DNA from 3 places in the Arthrobacter sp. 210 2 genome. Region 1 is predicted to be linked to each of the others. Evidence: riboswitches for the same ligand, from Rfam matches in the RefSeq annotation. Region 1 holds a riboswitch; each other region holds the start of a gene.
What was found. A riboswitch is a leader RNA that binds a small molecule or an ion and turns the genes downstream of it on or off. The one in region 1 is predicted to bind cyclic di-AMP.
Positions count from the first base shown of each region.

Region 2: another riboswitch for cyclic di-AMP. It lies ahead of AC5RWA_RS07065 (aggregation-promoting factor C-terminal-like domain-containing protein); the one in region 1 lies ahead of AC5RWA_RS18425 (M23 family metallopeptidase).
Region 3: another riboswitch for cyclic di-AMP. It lies ahead of AC5RWA_RS18865 (C40 family peptidase); the one in region 1 lies ahead of AC5RWA_RS18425 (M23 family metallopeptidase).

Region 1 covers NZ_JBNHIE010000011.1:127,383-130,648, forward strand. Annotated here, with positions in the region: gene AC5RWA_RS18415 (NlpC/P60 family protein) at 1-119, opposite strand, end outside; gene AC5RWA_RS18420 (C40 family peptidase) at 279-959, opposite strand; cyclic di-AMP (ydaO/yuaA leader) riboswitch at 1,030-1,200, opposite strand; gene AC5RWA_RS18425 (M23 family metallopeptidase) at 1,337-2,155, opposite strand; cyclic di-AMP (ydaO/yuaA leader) riboswitch at 2,166-2,378, opposite strand; gene AC5RWA_RS18430 (iron-dependent transcriptional repressor DtxR) at 2,526-3,221, opposite strand.
Region 2 covers NZ_JBNHIE010000002.1:554,246-557,511, reverse strand. Annotated here, with positions in the region: gene AC5RWA_RS07075 (response regulator transcription factor) at 1-102, shown strand, start outside; gene AC5RWA_RS07070 (HAMP domain-containing sensor histidine kinase) at 108-1,637, shown strand; cyclic di-AMP (ydaO/yuaA leader) riboswitch at 1,741-1,893, shown strand; gene AC5RWA_RS07065 (aggregation-promoting factor C-terminal-like domain-containing protein) at 1,899-2,621, shown strand; gene AC5RWA_RS07060 (YdeI/OmpD-associated family protein) at 2,763-3,206, shown strand; gene AC5RWA_RS07055 (HAD-IA family hydrolase) at 3,187-3,266, opposite strand, start outside.
Region 3 covers NZ_JBNHIE010000012.1:33,690-36,955, forward strand. Annotated here, with positions in the region: gene AC5RWA_RS18860 (protein adenylyltransferase SelO) at 1-801, shown strand, start outside; gene AC5RWA_RS18865 (C40 family peptidase) at 890-1,747, opposite strand; cyclic di-AMP (ydaO/yuaA leader) riboswitch at 1,751-1,920, opposite strand; gene AC5RWA_RS18870 (hypothetical protein) at 2,106-3,074, opposite strand; gene AC5RWA_RS18875 (hypothetical protein) at 3,225-3,266, shown strand, end outside.

The DNA.
Region 1 (3,266 bases):
ATAACCGCGGCCTGGCGGCCCACGCCGCCGGCGTTATCGCCGACAGCCTTGGCAATGACGGCGATTGAGTTGGTTTTGGTGACCTCGGCGCGGTGCCGTGCGGTAGCACGAGTAGTCATCAGTTCTCTCTTTCGATTTCCTCGGGGCCTGTGGGCAGCCCGAGAGTTTTGGACGCGCCGGCATCTTGGGGGTATGTCGGCGCGCCCCGAACGGGGATGTGTGATCTAGCGAAAAACAGGGGGCAAAGAAATAGTTCCCGGGGCCGAAGCGCCCAAGAACTATTTGCCCAGGGTGTAGAACGAGGAGGTTCCGGTGGCGGCCACGGAGTGCAGCAGGGTGCCCTGGGAAGGGTTGAGGGCGCTGATCATCATGCCGTTGCCGACGTAGATGCCCACGTGTGCGCCGCCGTTCTGCATGACCAGGTCGCCCGGCTGCGGGGTGGAGGTAGGCGTCATGGCCGTCCAGGCGTTGACGCGCGGGATGCTGATGCCGGCCTGGGCGTAAACCCACTGGGTGAAGCCTGAGCAGTCCCAGCCGTTGGGGGTGGTGCCGCCCCAGACGTAGGGGCTGCCGATGCCGGTGTAGGCGATAGCCGCGAGGCCGGAGGTGGCTGCTGAGCTGACCGCCGCCACTGCCTTTTCTGCGGTGGATGCAGTGGTGGCCGCAGCTGAATCATCGTCGGCTTCGTCGGCGTCGGTGGACTGGGCACGGACCGGCTCGATCTTCGGCGCAGCGATGGTGGTCACCACGGGGCGTTCGAAGGAAACGGTTGCGGTGGGCTCGGCGGTGACGGCAAGGGCGGTCTGCGCGGAACCCGACTCGGTGGAAGCGGAGACACCAGCGGTGGTGTCCGCTGCAGTGGCCGGCAGTCCCATACCAAGAACAAGACCGGAAGCAGCTGCGACAACTGCTGCCTGGCGACCTACTGTCCCGGCATTGGCACTAACAGCCTTGGACATGGCGTCCAAAGGGTTGGTACGAACCGTTTGTGCACGGTGGCGCGCAGAATTATGGCGTGAAGACACGAAGGTAGCCTCTCCCAATGCCTGCGAGGTGAGCTGTCGGATTCGGATGGGAGTCACCCGGCCGCGCGGCTTCCAAGGAAGCTTTGCGACTTAACCCCAAGGCCTTCATGAAGAAGGCCAAAATTGGTTCCCCCGCCCCTGCCAGACGATGAAATGCGAACGGACCTTGAGCGGTGGCAGAGCTAGGCAATCCACTCAAGAGCGTCAACTTCGGAAAAGTTGACGCGAGTTAGACGGTACAGGAGTTTTGCAGCAATGTCACATTCAGGTCACGGCTGGTAACACCCAAGTGAGACATTGCACTCATTTGACTAAAGCCAGCGCGTGGGATCGACAACTTCGCCGTTGACCTGCACCTCAAAGTGGAGATGGCAGCCGGTGGAAGCTCCGGTGGTCCCGCTCAGCGCGACAACGTCGCCGCGGGAGACCGTCTGGCCTTCTGTCACATTGAAGGACGACAGGTGGTTGTAGGTGGTCTCCAGGCCGTTGCCGTGGTCCACCACAACGCGGTTTCCACCGCCGTACTGGTGCCAGCCAACAAATGTCACGGTGCCGGTGGCAGCAGCGAGGACGGAGGTGCCGCACTGTGCCACATAATCCTGGCCCCGGTGGAAGTCGCCCGAGCCGCCGGTGATGGGGCTGACACGGTAGCCGAAGGGGGATGCAGTGGACATGGCGGCGAGCGGGGCACCAAGGCTCCCGGCAGAAGCGGCGCTCGAGACGGCGCCGGCAGACTGGGCACTGAGGAGCTGCTTAAGCTTGCCGTCCGGGTCAGCCTGCGTGACAACCGCCGAGCGGCTGAAGTCAATCTGGGCTCCCGCCTCGGCTGTGACAGCCGGCTGGGGCGTAACTGCCGAGGCAGCGACAGGTGTGCCTCCGGCGTCGGTGGCCATCACGGGGCTGGTGGCCGGAACAGTCACGGTCAGCACCAGGCCGGTGGCGGCAAGGGCAATACCGGCTTTTTGGCCGATGCCGCTGGCGGAGGCAAACTCGGTGATCTGCTGGAAGGGACCCCGACGGCGGCGCGCATCACGGTGGAGATCGCGGGGGCGCTCCGTGTGGATGACTTCGACGACACGCGGTGTCGAAGCGGGGCTGGCCGCGCGGCGGCGCCCCCTGGAGGTCTGCATGGACAAGAAGGATTCCTCTCTGAAAGCCTGCGAAGTTAGCTGTCGGATTCGGGTCAGAGAGTTCAAAGACCCGGTCCGCCGTAGGCAAGCTTCGGCACAGAGATATCCCCGGAAAGGGTTCCTTCGCTGGAAGAGGCTTGCTGCTGACGGACTTCACCCCAAGGCAGTCCCCCGCTGCCGCTTGTGGTTCCCCCGCCTCTGCCAGTTATTGCTCGTGCACCTGGTCCGCTGGCAGAGCTCGGCTCCGGATCAGGTAACGCTTTAGTATCAACGCTCGCGTTCAACTATAGAGGCTTAAACCCCAAAGTAACAATTCCGTTATCTTTGCCTAAATGCCATTCGATAGGGTAATCGCGCCCGGGCGGGTCGTCTACCGGACCGCGACAAACACGTGGGCGGCCACTTCCGGAGGAAGCTCCAGCGCACCTTCGATGCCGGGTACCCGCACGGAGATGTAGTCCCCCACCCGTTCGAGCGACACGGTGGCGCCGGGGCGGATGCCGCCCTCATCAAGCTGGACCAGCAGTTCGGGCTCCACCTGGATGGGTTCGGCCAGCCGGCTGACGGTGACCGTCGACGCAGGACCGTACGTTTTCATCGCTTCCAGCAGGCTCACGGCTCCGTCGGAACCGCCCGGCAGGGGCTGGCCGCCCAGGGCAGCGAGTCCCGGGATGGGATTGCCGTAGGGCGACTCCGTGGGGTGGTCGAGCATCTCGTAGATGCGCCGCTCCACCCGTTCGCTCATGACGTGTTCCCACCGGCAGGCTTCGTCGTGCACGTACGCCCAATCGAGTCCGATGACGTCGGCCAGGAGCCTCTCGGCCAACCGGTGCTTGCGCATCACTTCGGTGGCGCGCTTACGGCCGGTTTCGGTGAGCTCAAGGTGCCGGTCGCCGGACACCACCACCAGCCCGTCCCGCTCCATCCTGCCGATGGTCTGGGAGACCGTGGGTCCCGAGTGGCGGAGCCGCTCGGCAATACGGGCCCGCAGGGCAATAATGTTCTCTTCCTCAAGCTCCAAAATGGTGCGAAGGTACATTTCCGTAGTGTCGATCAGATCCGTCATCCAGCTCAGCTCCTCGAGCGCAGTACCTTGCGTTGTCCCACCGTA
Region 2 (3,266 bases), on a different contig from region 1:
GAGCTCTACATCTCCTACCTGCGCAAGAAGATCGATGCCGTGCACCCGCCCATGATCCACACCGTGCGCGGGGCCGGCTACGTCATCAAGCCGGCGGAGTAGGCGCCATGGTCTCCCCCGAAGCTCCGCAGTCCCATCGGCGGAGCTGGCTCAAACCCGCCACCTGGCACCTCCGCACCCGGCTGATCCTCCTGGCCATGGCCTTGCTGATCGCGATCTGCGGCGCTGTGGGAGTGGTCAGCTACGCGTCCATGGATGCCTTCCTGACACGGCAGCTTGATGAGCAGCTGAGCCAGGCTGCAGAAAGGGCCAATGATCCCGGCCGTCCGCCGATGGGCGGCTTCAACGGACGCGACCCGCTGGACGCGCGCGGGCAGAGCGTCGGCACGGTCAACGCCAGGATCCTCAACGGCCAGGTCAACAGCGGCGGCTTCCTGGCGTCAGACACCACCCGTTCCGCGCTGTCCACCGAGGACAAGGAAACCCTGCTGGCGCTGGCCGCCAACGCACAACCGGTGGACCGCGCCCTCTCCAACGGCAGCTACCGGCTCGTTGCGGTGAGAACAAATTTTGGCGATGTCCTGGTGACCGGGCTCCCCCTCACCGGCAAAGAAAGCACCCTCACGTCGCTGGTGTGGACCTTCGTCTTCGTCTCGCTGGGGGGCCTGCTGCTGGCGGGGCTGGCCGGAACCATCCTGATCCGGCGCACCATGAAGCCGCTGGAACAGCTCTCCGAGGTGGCCACCCGGGTGTCACAGCTGCCGCTCGACGCGGGTGAGGTGGCGCTGGCGGTGCGCGTGCCGCCGTCGAACTCCAACCCTGGAACGGAAGTGGGCAGCGTTGGCCATGCACTGAACCTCATGCTGGACAACGTGGCCAGTGCGCTGCAGGCACGGCAGAAGAGCGAGACCAAGGTGCGGCAGTTCGTGGCGGACGCATCGCACGAGCTGCGGACCCCGCTGACCGCCATCCGCGGCTACACCGAGCTGATGCGGATGACGGAGGACTTAACTCCGGACGGCCAGAAGTCGCTGGCCAGGGTGCAGAGCCAGTCCGAACGGATGACGGCGCTGGTGGAGGACCTGCTGCTGCTCGCCCGCCTGGACGAGGGGCAGCCCCTGAAACTCAGCGAAGTGGACCTCACGCAGCTCGTGGTGGAGAGCGTCAGTGACGAGAAGGTGATGGCCCCCGGACACACCTGGCGCCTTGAGCTGCCCGATGAGCCGGTGGTGGTCAACGGCGATGCCTCCCAGCTGCACCAGGTGCTGGTGAACCTGCTCTCCAACGCCCGCAAGCACACACCGTCCGGCACCACAGTGGTGACCGGCGTCGGCACCTCGCCCGAGGGTGCGGCGATCGTAACGGTAACGGACGACGGCGGGGGCATCCCTGCCGCATTCGTGGACCATGTCTTTTCACGCTTTGCCCGCGCAGACGCGGCCCGGAAAGGCTCGGGAGACCAGGCGGGAGCCTCCGCGGCCGAAGGCACCAGCGGCCTGGGCCTGTCCATCGTGCAGTCAATCGTGGAAGCCCACGGCGGCCGGGTAACGGTGACGTCACGGCCAGGCCATACGGAGTTCGCCCTGCAACTGCCACTCCTGCAGCAACAGGGGCAAGACGACGCGCCGTCGTCGTGATCTCCGTTACCTAAATGTGACTTAAGCGTTCCACTCCTGTACCGTCGATTGGGTGCGGTTCCCGTTCGGACCGCATATCCGGATGACGCCAAGCTCTGCCACTTCCCGGATCTCCCCGATTGACCAAGGCAGAGGCGGGGGACCCACCGTCCCGGGCATGTACCGCCCTTGGGGTTAAGCCAGCACGTGATCTTTCCGTGTGGCCGGATGCCCTCATCCGAACCCGACAGCTAACTCCGCAGGTGTGAGAGGCGATCAATCATGTTCAAATTCCCGGTAAAACCGCGCCCGAAAAACGGCTCTGACAGCAATGCGGAGCGCCCTGAAGGCAAGAACTTCACCTTTGGCCAGCGTGCCGCAGTCCTGGCAGCGTCCTGTGCACTGCTGGTCGGAGTAGGCGCCGCAGGCCAGGCCACCAATGCCATGACCACGGCCTCATCAAGCGCCCAGTCCACAGCGGATTCGGACGCGCAGATGAGCATCGAGAAGAGCGAGATCCGGTCCAACCCGGCCGAGTCACCCGCGCCCCCTGCGATCAACGTTGTGCCCCAGGCCGCGGAGCCGGCACCGGCCCCCGCACCCGAGCCTGCTCCGGCAGAACCTGCTCCGGCACCCGCCCCTGAACCCGCGCCCGCACCGGCACCGGCACCCGAGCCGGCTCCCGTCGTCGCGGTTAATGACCCCGCAGGTGCCCAGGCTTATGCAGCCGGCCAGCTGGCATCCTACGGCTGGGCCGCGGACCAGATGCAGTGCCTGGTGACGCTGTGGGACAAGGAATCGGACTGGACCACTACGGCCACCAACCCCAGCAGCGGCGCCTACGGCATCGTGCAGTCCCTGCCCGCCGAGAAGATGGCGAGCGCCGGGGCCGACTACCTCACCAACTACCGCACCCAGATCAACTGGGGCCTGAACTACATCCAGGAGCGCTACCAGTCCCCGTGCGGCGCCCTGAACTTCCACTACGCCAACAACTGGTACTAAGCCTGCGCTGCCGCCGTTGAAGCGGCACCAGTCTGTTGAAGCGGCCCTCTTCCGTTGAAGGGGGCCGCTTCTGTTGTAGGGGGCCACTTCTGTTGAAGCCCTTGTGTTGAAGCCGGCCCGGGGCCTGGTTTATTTTGAACCATGAAGTTCACTACCACCATCCAGGGCAGCGGCAATAAGACCGGCATTGAGGTTCCCGAGCATGTTGTGGAGGGGCTGGGGGCCGGCAGGCGGCCTCCGGTGGTGGTGACCATCAACGGCAAGAGCTACCGCAGCAGCATTGCGGCGATGGGCGGGCGGAACATGATCTCCCTCAGCGCCCATAACCGGGAGTTCACGGGGGTCTCCGCTGGAGAAACCGTGGACGTGGAGCTGGAACTGGACACCCAGCCGCGGATCGTGGAGGTTCCCGGGGACCTTGCGGCAGCGATGGCTGCGGAGCCGGCCGCACAGGAGTTCTACGCCACCCTCAGCTACAGTGCCCAGCGGCGGTATGTAGAGCCGCTGGATGACGCCAAGACACCGGAAACCCGGGGGCGGCGGATCGCCAAGGTTGTGGCGGACCTCAAAGCCGGAAAGAAATGACCGGCTGGCCGTTGCCTTCCGCATCCACGACGGCGGTGACACTGCTGTAGTCCGCGATGT
Region 3 (3,266 bases), on a different contig from region 1:
CTCTTTAAGGGCGTAGTGTCCGCCCAGGCCTCGCTGGTGGCGCAGTGGATGCTGGTGGGGTTTGTCCATGGTGTGATGAATACGGACAACATGACCATCTCCGGTGAAACCATCGACTACGGACCCTGCGCCTTTATGGACGCCTTTAATCCCGCCGCGGTCTACAGCTCCATCGACGTCGGCGGACGCTATGCGTACGCCAACCAGCCCGTCGTGGCCGAATGGAACCTCGCCCGCCTCGCCGAAGCGATGCTGCCGCTTTTCAATGAGGACCAGGAACAGGCCGTTGCCCCCGCCGTGGAAGCCCTGGGCGAATTCCGGAAGCAGTACAGCGATGCCTGGTTCAGCGGCATGAAAACCAAGCTGGGCCTCCCGGAAGCCCCGGCCGGAAGCCCTGGGGACGCCGCAGCATCGGAGCTGGTGGACGGGGTTGTTGCGCTGCTCAAGGACGGCCCCGTCGATTACACCCAGTTCTTCCGGAACCTCGGCCAGGCAGCGCGCGGGAACGTCCGGCCGGCCCGCGGCATGGTCCTGGACCTCGCCGCGTTCGACGCCTGGGCCGGGCAGTGGCTGGCACTGGATCCCGACGCTGACCTGATGGATTCGGTGAACCCGGTGTACATCCCGCGCAACCACCTCGTGGAGGAAGCGCTCGCGGCCGCCACCGAGGGGGACCTTGATCCGCTGCACCGGCTGCTGCAGGCCGTCAATGCTCCCTACGATGAACGCCCGGGCCTTGAACGCTACACGGAAGGCCCGCCGGAAGACTTCGGCACCTACATGACCTTCTGCGGTACGTAACCCGGAAGGGCCGGGAACGAGACAAGGGCGGCAGCCGGGATATCCCGGCTGCCGCCCTTGTCTGCGCTGCTTCGGTATGCGAGCGAAATTACGCTACGCGGACGAAGGAAGCTCCACTGAGCCAGCTAATGGAGTGGACCTCGGTCTTGAAGCCGTCAACGCCGCCGCTGACAACCTGGCCGTTACCGGCGAAGACGCCCACGTGGCCGGCGGTGATCACCAGGTCACCCGGGGCGGGGGTGCCCACCACGGAGCCGTACTGGTAGAACTGGCCCGGGGCCAGGTCGCCCACGGACTTGCCAACGGCGCGGAGAGCCTTCTCCACCATGGCGGTGCAATCCTGCTGGACGCCGAGCTGGCCGTAGGCGTTGGCCAGGATGGCTGCGCCGGTGCCCGTTCCGGTGGCAACGGGAGCAGCCGGTGCCGGTGCCGGGGCCGGTGCCGGAGCGGGGGCGGTGGAGGCGTAGGAGATGTTCATGCCGGTGTTCGCGGGAGCGGATGCGGCCTGGACCGGAGCGGCGGCGGGTGCTGCGTATCCGGCGCCCGGGATGGTGATCTGGTCGCCCGGGTAGATGATGGTGGAGATGTCCAGCCCGTTGGCCGCGAGGACATCGTTGAGGCTGACGCCGTTGGCGGCCGAGATGGCGCCCAGGGTGTCACCGGAAACAACGGTGTGGACGTTGGAGGCTGCTGCTGCGGGGGCGGCAACTGCGGCGGCGGGCGCCGAGTAGGCCTGGACGTTAGTGGCTTCGGTGCTGTCCGGGCCGGTCACGCCTGCATGGGCCGGAGCTCCGACGCCGAACGCGATGCCGGATGCAGCGGCAACTGCGAGGGCCGGGCGGCCGAGCGTCCGGGCCTGGGACTTGGCGGAAACAGCCAAACCCTGAAGCACGATCGAGCGGGCCGGAGTCGCGCGGTGACGGGCGGTGATGGAATTTTTTGACACGGTTGATCGCCTCTCCCATGCCTGCGGGGTGAGCTGTCGGGTTCGGGTTGGAGATACCCGGCCGAAAGCAACCCCGAACGGAACGAGGCGCTATCGACTTAACCCCAAGGCTTTGAAAAAGCCGCGGAAACTTGGTTCCCCCGTCCCTGCCAACAGGAAAGCGATTGAATCCCGTATCAGCGGCAGGGCTCGGCATGCTGAGGGGAATGTCCCGCTTGGGAGGGACACGTGAAAGACCATAACCCGCCCAGCCGCTGATTGTCACATTTGGATAACATACGAGGTCCTCCTCTCAGATTAAGCAATCGTTTTGACTGTCGGCTAAGATGCCGGGCTGACCTCGCCTGATAGTCCGCTGCTAACCCTGCGCGCACGAGCGCGTAACAAAGTCATAAAGTTGCGCACGTAACACCGCTCCTGCGGGAACGCGGATAGGTCCCTGCTTGGCGTCGACGGTGACATGGAGGGGCAGTACAGTGCCCACCTTGTCCTCCGCAATGGCATGCGGGTCACAGCGGGCGGGGCGGATATGCAAGGGGAGCTGACGGGGGCCGTCACCCGCCGTGAGGGTGAGGTTTTCCGGCCAGGGATTCCGGGGCGCTTCGGCCAGCAGGGGAGTGCCGCCAATGCTCCGTATCGTCAGGGACCGGGCCGCCTGGTCCGGGTTTTTCCCACCTGGTGCCGGGTGCGGGGCCACCACAAGATGGACGACGGCGGTGCGCGCGTCCGGTGCCACCTCCAGCTGTGTGCCCAGGCGGATGTCCGCCACGGCGGCTACTGCGGCGGCGAGGCAGAGTTCGCCATTGTTGCGCCGGAGGACCCCGAATGGATCTGAGGCGTTGAAGGTCAGTTGCCGGCGCCGGGACTGTCCGGGTGAGGTCACGAGGACGGTGGCCTTCGCCGTTTCTTCGTCGGGGGAGGGGTGCCCCTCGCACGTTGCAGCAGGAAGCGCCGCCGGCAGGCTTTTCGGCTGGCCGGGCGGCAGTTCGATGCCACCCCCGGCGGGCATCCAGCCGATCGCTCCTTTGAAAAAGGGAGAGACGACTTCGGCCTGGCTCACCGTCACAGCAGCGTCTGACGTATTGGTGAGCTGCAGCTGGACCTCAGGCGTGCCATATTGGTCCCGTGACTGGTTTAGCTCGACAGCTATGTGTCCTTGCCCTGCTGCGACAGTCGGTGCCGGCCCGGTAGCCCGCGGTGCTGCGAAGGGTGTGCATGCCGACGTTGCCTGTACCGCCGCCAGCGCTGCCGCCGCGGCCAGGAGCCGCAGGCGGCGAAGGCGTGGAAGGTGCGCTCCAGTGCCTGCCGATGCGCTGTGCCCGCCCATGGAACAAGTCTAGGATCGGCACTGCGCCGAGGGCGGAAATCCCGTGCTGCGCGACCGCTGCCACCAGATTCCGCTGAGCACAACAAGCAATGTAACGATGTGGCTACTGTGACCGCTGGGGCGGTTGTGCCGCCGGTAGGCTTCGGAACTATGTCCCCGTTCGTGACCAATGCGAGATCTCCCTTGCTGGGA